Regions from separate parts of the Shinella sp. 20P9.1.1 genome, predicted to be linked through region 1. Evidence: riboswitches for the same ligand, from Rfam matches in the RefSeq annotation. Region 1 holds a riboswitch; the other holds the start of a gene.

What was found. A riboswitch is a leader RNA that binds a small molecule or an ion and turns the genes downstream of it on or off. The one in region 1 is predicted to bind S-adenosylmethionine.
Region 2: another riboswitch for S-adenosylmethionine. It lies ahead of metA (homoserine O-acetyltransferase MetA); the one in region 1 lies ahead of AC27VQ_RS04650 (O-succinylhomoserine sulfhydrylase).

Annotation. Positions count from the first base shown of each region.
Region 1 covers NZ_JBYOLC010000002.1:215,240-219,629, forward strand. The annotation lists gene AC27VQ_RS04640 (Hsp33 family molecular chaperone) at 1-454, shown strand, start outside; gene apaG (Co2+/Mg2+ efflux protein ApaG) at 640-1,032, opposite strand; gene AC27VQ_RS04650 (O-succinylhomoserine sulfhydrylase) at 1,158-2,342, opposite strand; SAM riboswitch at 2,386-2,464, opposite strand; gene AC27VQ_RS04655 (2'-deoxycytidine 5'-triphosphate deaminase) at 2,543-3,649, shown strand; gene AC27VQ_RS04660 (LacI family DNA-binding transcriptional regulator) at 3,745-4,390, shown strand, end outside.
Region 2 covers NZ_JBYOLC010000008.1:257,636-262,025, reverse strand. The annotation lists gene AC27VQ_RS16145 (aldose epimerase family protein) at 1-897, opposite strand, end outside; gene AC27VQ_RS16140 (GNAT family N-acetyltransferase) at 990-1,442, opposite strand; gene metA (homoserine O-acetyltransferase MetA) at 1,445-2,368, opposite strand; SAM riboswitch at 2,429-2,506, opposite strand; gene AC27VQ_RS16130 (hypothetical protein) at 2,605-2,865, opposite strand; gene AC27VQ_RS16125 (ABC-F family ATP-binding cassette domain-containing protein) at 3,108-4,390, opposite strand, start outside.

The sequences.
Region 1 (4,390 bases):
CTACGACCGCGACGAGGCCGGCAAATCCCGCCATCGCTGGCGGGCCGGCGGCATGGTCGCGCAGTTCCTGCCACAGGCACCGGAACGCATGCGCCAATCGGACCTTCCGGGCGGTGACGGTGATGAGGCCGGCCACAAGATCGCCGAGGACGACAACTGGGCCGAAGCCAAGGCCATGGTCGAGACGATCGACGCCGACGAGTTGACGGATCCCAATGTCGGCACCGAACGGCTGCTGTTCCGTCTCTTCCATGAGCGCGGCGTGCGCGTTTACGAACCGCAGCAGGTCTTCGACCGTTGTTCCTGCTCGCGTGAGAAGCTGAAGGGCGTGCTTGCCGGCCTCAGCGCCGACGACATCGCGCATACGGCCGACGACAAGGGCGAGATCGCGGTGACCTGCGAATTCTGCTCGACGACCTACCGCTTCGAAGTGGTGGAGGTTTTGCCGCAGTAAGGCGGTGCACGCCCCTCATCCGGCTGCCGCCACCTTCTCCCCGCAGGCGGGGAGAAGGGAGGGATGCAAGATCCCGCCTTGCGTCCACGAAAGTGATTTCAGGAAAACAGTCCGACTGAGTCCCTTCGCCCCGACTGCGGGGAGAAGGTGGCCGGGAGGCCGGATGAGGGGCAATCGCTCACCGCTCAATTCAGCGTGCGCGACTGCCCCGGCGTATCCAGCGAAAAGGCGGGAATGGCGACGTCGAAGGCTTCGCCGTTTTCCGCTTCCATGCGGTAGCGGCCGAACATGATGCCGGACGGCGTCTCCAGTGGGCAGCCGGAGGAATATTCGTAGGTATCGCCAGGGCGCAGCACCGGCTGCTCGCCGATCACGCCGGGGCCGTTGACCTCGTCCACCTGGCCGTTCTGGTCGGTGATGTTCCAGTAGCGTGTCACGAGCCGCACGGCGATGGAGGAATGATTTGAAATGACGACCCTGTATCCCCAGACGTAACGGCTGTCGTCGGGATCGGACTGATCGGCCAGATAATACGGCTCTACGGTCACTTCGATGTCGCGGGTCAGCGCACGATACATAGGCAAGCCTTGAACTGATTAGGTCCTGCTATTGTACAGGATTATGGTTTCGTCAAGGATAAGCAAAGAAGGCACCGGCTTTGTCGGCCGGTGCCTCCGCATTTGTCCGTTCTGTGTGGGCGAAATCAGGCCTGGACCTTGGAAAGCGCGCGGGCGAAATCTTCGAGCAGATCGTCGCTGTCCTCGATGCCGGCCGAGAAGCGCACGGTGCCGGCGGACATGCCAAGCTCGGTGCGTGCCTCGTCCGTCAGGTTCTTGTGCGTCGTCGTCGCCGGATGCGTGATCAGGCTCTTGGCGTCGCCGAGATTGTTCGAGATCTTCACGACTTCCAACGCATCCTGCAGCGCGAAGGCGGCTTCCTTGCCGCCCTTCATCTCGAAGCAGACGAGCGTCGAGCCGCCCGACATCTGCTTGGCGATGATATCGGCCTGCGGATGGTCCTTGCGGCCCGGATAGATCACGCGGGCGATCTGCTTCTGGTCGGCGAGGAAGTCGGCGATGCGGCTCGCATTCTCCGTCTGCTGCTTTACACGCAGCGGCAGCGTCTCGATGCCCTTCAAGAGCGTCCAGGCATTGAACGGCGACATGGCCGGGCCGGTGTGGCGGAAATAGTCGTGCAGGTTTTCGTCGATCCACTCTTTGTCCGAAAGAACGACGCCGCCCAGGCAACGGCCCTGGCCGTCGATATGCTTGGTGGCGGAATAGACGACGATATGCGCGCCCAGTTCCAGCGGCTTCTGGAAGAGCGGCGTCGCAAACACGTTGTCGACGACGACCTTGGCGCCGATCTGGTTGGCGAGCTTCGCAACGCCTGCGATATCGATCACTTCGAGCGTCGGGTTGGTCGGGCTTTCCAGGAAGAAGACCTTGGTGTTCTTCTGGATCGCGCCTTCCCAGTTGGCGAGGTCGCGGCCGTCGATCAGCGTACATTCGATGCCGTATTTCGGCGCGAGCGTCTCGACCACCCAGCGGCAGGAGCCGAAGAGGGCACGGGCGGCGACGATATGGTCGCCGGCCTTCAACTGGCAGAGGATTGCAGCGGAAACGGCGGCCATGCCGGAAGCGGTGGCGCGCGCATCTTCGGCGCCTTCCAGCATGCACATGCGCTTTTCGAACATGTCGTTGGTCGGGCTGCCGTAGCGGGCGTAGATGAAACCATCCGTCTCTCCCTTGAAGCGGGCTTCGGCCGCCGCCGAGGTGTCATAGACAAAGCCCTGCGTGAGGAAGATCGCTTCGGCGGTTTCGCCGTGCTGGGAGCGGGTGGTTCCGCCGTGAACGAGTTGGGTGGCCGGGCGCCAGGACTTGCTCATGTGATCGTCGCCTTCAAACAAAAAAACCGGCCGCAAAAGCAGGCCGGTTTTGAACCCGGCCTTTTTAGCTACTTGTTTAACGTGGCTGCAAGCCGGCCGGCCAAATCACCACGGGATAATCTGCTAATACTGCGCGCCCGCGCTTGCGTCAATTGCCGGCATTTGGTTTTGTGCGAGCCCTCTGACAGGACGGGATTATCATGGCTTCTGCGATACGCAGCACGGGCATTCTGGCGGACAACGCCATCAGCGGCTTGTTCGACAGCGGGCGGCTGAAAAGCGAGGCCGCGCTCGACAAGGACCAGATCCAGCCCGCAAGCCTCGACCTGCGCCTGGGCGCCAAGGCGTTTCGCGTGCGCGCCAGCTTCCTGCCGGGGCCGTCCCATCTCGTCGCCGACAAGCTCGACCGGCTGCAGCTGCACGTCATCGATCTCTCCGAAGGCGCCGTGCTGGAAACCGGCTGCGTCTATATCGTGCCGCTGATGGAAAGCCTCGACCTGCCGGCGGACCTTGCCGCCTCCGCAAACCCGAAGAGCTCCACCGGCCGCCTCGATATCTTCACCCGCGTCATCACCGACCGTGCGCAGGAATTCGACAAGATCCCGGCCGGCTATTCCGGCCCGCTCTATCTCGAAATCTCGCCGCGCACCTTCCCCATCGTCGTGCGCCGCGGCTCGCGCCTGTCGCAGATCCGCTTCCGCAAGGGCAAGGCCCTGCTCAATGAAAGCGAGCTGCTGGCGCTCCATGGGTCCGATACGCTCGTCGCCAGCGAGACGCCGAACGTCTCGGGCGGCGGCATCGCGCTCTCCATCGACCTCAAGGGCACAGGCCCGCACGGCCTGATCGGCTATCGCGGCAAGCACCACACCTCCGTGGTCGATGTCGACCGCAAGAACCAGCACGACATCTTCGATTTCTGGGAGCCGCTGTTCAGCCGCGGCCGCAATGAGCTCATCCTCGATCCCGACGAGTTCTATATCCTCGTCTCGCGCGAGGCCGTGCATGTGCCGCCGCTTTATGCCGCCGAGATGACGCCTTTCGATCCGTTGGTCGGCGAGTTCCGCGTGCATTATGCCGGCTTCTTCGATCCCGGCTTCGGCCATGCACCGGCCGGCGGCTCGGGCAGCCGCGCGGTGCTGGAAGTGCGCAGCCACGAGGTGCCCTTCATCCTCGAACATGGCCAGATCGTCGGCCGCCTCGTCTATGAGCACATGCTTGAGGCTCCCGAAGGGCTCTACGGTTCCGGCCTCGGCTCGAACTACCAGGCGCAGGGCCTGAAGCTCTCCAAGCATTTCCGCGCGGGCTGAACCCCGGCGCCGGGCGCTTTACAAGCAGGTTAAACGTTTTTATTGTGCGGTGAGCCGTGCTTCTTTTGCGGCGCCACGGCCAAGACGGGCTTTCCATGTCAAGACCCACGATCAAGACCATCGCGCAGGAAACCGGCCTTTCGATCGCCACCGTATCGAAGGCGCTGAACGACAGCCCACAGGTGCGGCCGGAAACCCGCGCCCTCGTCGTGGCGGCTGCCGAGCGTGTCGGCTACCAGCTCAACATGCATGGCGTGCAGCTGCGCACGGGAAAAACCTATCAGGTCGCCGCCATCATGACGGCGCCCGGCCCCAAGCAGAACGAGTGGGAAGGCGTCGAATATGCCCAGCTGCTCAGCGGCATTTCCTGGGCGCTGGAGGATAGTCCCTATCGTGTCTCGCTCTATGCGGTGCGTTCTTTCGAGGAGAGCATCGCCACGATCCGCCAGATCGTCTCGCTGAAAAAGGCCGACGGCATCATCGTGTCGGGAACCCATGCCGACGATCCGCGCGTGCGCCTCATGCAGGAAGCGGACTTCCCCTTCGTCACCTATGGCACGACGATCCACAACGCCCCGCACGCCTATGTCGATGCCGACAACGAGCAGATGATCCGCCTGTCGGTGGCGCGCCTTGCCGAACGCGGCCACAACCGCATCGCACTGATCAACCCGATGGCCGACCTCACCTATGCGCTGACCCGGCTGGAAGCCTATCGCGAAGCCCTCGATATTGCAGGCC
Region 2 (4,390 bases), on a different contig from region 1:
GCCGGCGAACGCGCCGTAGTGGCGACCTTCGAGGCCGGGAACGGCCGGACCGACCTTGGCGCCGGTATAGAGCTGCACACCCGGCTCGGTCGTCAGCACGGCAAGCGAAACGCCCGAAACGGGGCTGCGCACCTCGGCGACGGGACGCTTGGCCACGCGCTCCGGCGAAAGGCAGAAATTGTGGTCGAAGGCGACACCTCCCTCTTCCGTCTGGCGGGCAAGCGGGGTCCATTCCCTGAGATCGAAGGGCGTGCCGGCGACAGGGCGGACCTCACCGGTCGGAATGAGGTTTTCATCGACGGGCAGGTAGTGTTCCGCCGCCAGACGGATCTCGTGGCCCAGCGCATCCGCGCCGCCATCCAGAATGAAATAGCTGTGCTGGCAGAGATTGACCGGCGTCGGCGCGTCGGTCACGGCCTCATAGACGACGGAGAGCACGCCCTCGCCCGGCAGGCGATAGGTGCAGGTGATGGCGCAATTGCCGGGATAACCGGCGCGGCCGTCGGGATCGGTCAGCGTGAGCGTGACGAAATCGGCGCCCTTTTCGGCAATCCGCCAGTTCTGCCGGCCAATGCCGTCGCTGCCGCCGTGCAGATGCGTGACGCCGCGCTCGTTGCGTTCCAGCTGGTAGTCGCGACCGTCGATGGCGAAGCGTCCGCCGCCGATCCGGTTGGCGCAACGGCCGGGCGTGGCGCCGAAGAACGGCGAATGATCGAGATAGGACGGCAGGTCTTCGAAGCCGAGCACCAGCGGCGCATCGTGCCCGTCAAGCCTGAGGTCCTGGATGACGGCGCCCCAAGTCAGGACAGAGGCCGTCAGTCCGCCGCCCGATATCGTAACGCGCTCCACCGCTTCCCCCTGATCGAGCCGACCGAAGATATCCTGTTGCTGACCCACGCTTGCGTCTCCTCCGCCGGCTTTCCCAGCGCGGCAACCTGCTTCAATTCCTTGCCGGCCGCAACCGAAAAGTCATACTATTCGACAACCCGTCAGAGGTTCTTCTGATAGACGAGGAAGGAGGTCTTCTCGGCGATGCGGTCGTAGAGTTGGCGCGCAGTGGCGTTGAACTCCTGTGTCATCCAGTAGACCTCGGGCGAGCCGGCCTCCTTCGCCTTGGCATAGACGCCTTCGATCAGCGCGCGGCCAATGCCGCTGCCGCGCACGTCGGGATCGGCAAAGAGATCCTGCAGGTAGCAGACATTGCCAACCGTCCAGCACGAGCGATGGAAGAGGTAGTGCGCGAGGCCGACAGGCTTGCCGTCGAGCGTGGCGATGAGGCCACGGTATTCGCCCTCGGCGACCTCGCCCGTCAGACGGGCGAAGGTCGTGGCAAAAATCTCTTCCGGCAGAACCGTCTCGTAGAAGGCGAGATAGGCGGTCCACAGGCGGCGCCATTCGCCTTCATCATCCTTGTGCAGCGGGCGAATAACGACACGGCTCATGGTCAGGCTCCCGTTCCGATCTTTTCGAGGTCGTATGGCGTTGTCTGGTAGATTTCGTTGATCCAGTTGCCGAACAGCAGATGCGCATGGCCGCGCCAGCGGTTCTGCGGCGGCAGCGCCGGATCGTTGTGGGGGAAATAGTTCTTCGGCATCTTGATCGGCACGCCGGCCGAGACGTCGCGGAAATACTCGTCTGCGAGCGAGGTCGAGTCGTATTCGACATGGTTGAAGATATAGAGCCGGTTGCCGGCCGTCTCCTGCACGAGGCAAACGCCCGTCTCGTCGGATTCGAGCAGGATATCGAGATCGTCGACCGCGCGGACGTCCTCCGTGCGGATCTCCGTCCAGCGCGACACCGGCACTTCGAAATCGTCGGAGAAGCCGTTGAGATAGACCGATGACGGCTTGCGATTGTGGTGGCGATAGACCCCGAAAGCCTTTTCGTCGAGCGTGTGCTTGGGCACGCCGTGGAAATGGTAGATCGCCGCCATCGCGCCCCAGCAGACATTCAGCGTGGAATGCACATTGGTTTCGGTCCAGTCGAGGATGGCCTTCATCTCGTCCCAGTAGGTGACGTCCTCGTAGTCGAGCGTCTCCACCGGCGCACCGGTGATGATGAAGCCGTCGAACTTGCGGTGCTTCACTTCCTCCCACGTGTCGTAGAAGGCAAGCAGGTGCTCCTCGGAGGTGTTCTTGGCGCGATGGCCGCCGACACGCACCAGCGACAGTTCGACCTGCAACGGCGAGGCGCCGACGAGGCGTGCCATCTGCACTTCCGTCTTGATCTTGTTCGGCATGAGGTTGAGAAGCCCGATCTGCAACGGGCGGATATCCTGCCGGATCGCCATCGTTTCGGTCATCACCCGGACACCCTCGTTCACGAGAGTTTCGAAGGCGGGGAGCGTATCGGGAATCTTGATGGGCATGTCTCAACTCGATCCAAAACAAAAACCGGCCGCAACGACGTCGCAACCGGTCCACGTAAGGGTCTTCCTCGCGCGGCCCTTTAGCGACTTGTTTAACGTGGCTGCAAGCCGGCCGGCCAAATCACCACGAGGCATTTAAATAGCGCCACTCCGCCTGCGAATCAATCCATGCCCGAATGCACCGAGGCCCGGATGCGGCGGGCATCCGGGCCTCGATCGGAAATCTCGATAAAGGCTCAGTAGTAGCCGAACGAGAAGCTGTAGCCGTTGTGGCTGTTGTAGCCGTAGCTGCCACCGTAGTGCTTCTTGTAGCCATGGTGTTTCTTGTAGCCGTAATGGCCACCATAGTGCTTCTTGTAACCGTAATGCTTCTTGTAGCCGTGATGCTTGTGGCCATAGCCGTAGCTGTTGTAGCCGTAATTGCCAGCCTCGGACGGGGCGGCGAAGGACACGGCAGCGACAGCGGCGACGACGGCGGAAATGATGAACTTGCGCATGGGATGCTCCTGATCTCTTTCGGTTGCAGGATGAGCGCTTCTCATCCAATGACCCGACTATCCCATGGTCCGTTCATGCGCGCTGTTTCGGATGGAACAGGGCTTTTACCCTCAATCCCACCCACTGCCGTCATCCTCGGCCTTGAGCCGAGAATCCATACCGCACCCGCAGCGGTGGATGCTCGGGTCAAGCCCGAGCATGACGAGGAGGGGGGTGGCGGCGACATGTGTCCGGAAAGGGCTCAGCCCTCCAGTTCCTCCCGCAGCATTTCCAGCTCCAGCCATTCCTCTTCCATCTTCGTCAGAGATGCGCGCAGCTTTTCCATCTCCGTGGCCAGCTTGTTGAAGGTGGCGCGGTCCTTGGTGAAGAGGTTGGGATCGGCCATCTTCGCCTCGCGAGCGGCGATCTCCTTTTCCGCCTTCTCCATCTCCTTCGGCAGGTTTTCCAGCGCGAATTTCTGCTTGTAGGAAAGCTTGCCCTTGGCCTTGCCGTCCGCCGGGGCGGATGCGGGCGATGCCTCGGCGGCCTTCGCCTTCTCGGCCTTTTCCGCCTTGCGCTTCTCGTCGATCGCGCCACGGCGCTGCGCCATCATGTCGGTATAGCCGCCGGCATATTCGATCCAGCGACCATCAGGGTTTTCCGGGTCGGCAGGCGCGATGGTCGAGGTGACGGTGCGGTCAAGGAAGTCGCGGTCGTGGCTGACGAGCAGCACCGTACCGGCAAAACCGGCGACGATTTCCTGCAACAGGTCCAGCGTCTCGATGTCGAGGTCGTTGGTCGGCTCGTCGAGGATGAGCAGGTTGGTCGGGCGCGACAGGATGCGCGCCAGCATCAGCCTTGCGCGCTCGCCGCCGGAGAGGTTGCGGATCGGCGTGCGGGCCTGTTCCGGCTGGAAGAGGAACTCCTTCATATAGCCGGTGACGTGGCGCTGCTCGCCGTTGACCAGCAGGTTTTCGCCCCGGCCGTCGGTGAGGTAGTGGGCGAGCGTGTCATCGAGGTTCAGGTCCTCACGACGCTGGTCGAGCGTGGCGATCTCCAGATTGGTGCCGAGCTTGACGGTGCCGCTATCGGGTTCCAGCTGGCCGGTCAGCATTTTCAGCAGCGTCGTCTTGCCGGCACCGTTCGGGCCGACGAGGCCGATGCAATCGCCCCGGTGCACGCGGATCGAGAAGGGCGCGACGATGGTGCGCTCGCCGTAGGCCTTGGTGATCTTTTCCGCCTCGATGACCAGCTTGCCGGATTCCTGCGCATCGGAGGCGCTGGCCTGCACACTGCCCTGCGGGCCCTTGTGGCCGCGATAACGCGAGCGCAAATCGTGCAGCGCGCCGAGACGGCGCATGTTACGCTTGCGGCGTGCCGTCACGCCGTAGCGCAGCCAGTGCTCCTCGCGCTCGATCGCCTTGCCGAGCTTGTGCTGCTCCAGCTCCTCGGCCTCGAGCACCTCGTCGCGCCAGGCTTCGAAATGGCCGAAACCGCGGTTGAGCCGGCGCGACTGGCCGCGATCGAGCCAGACGGTGGCATTGG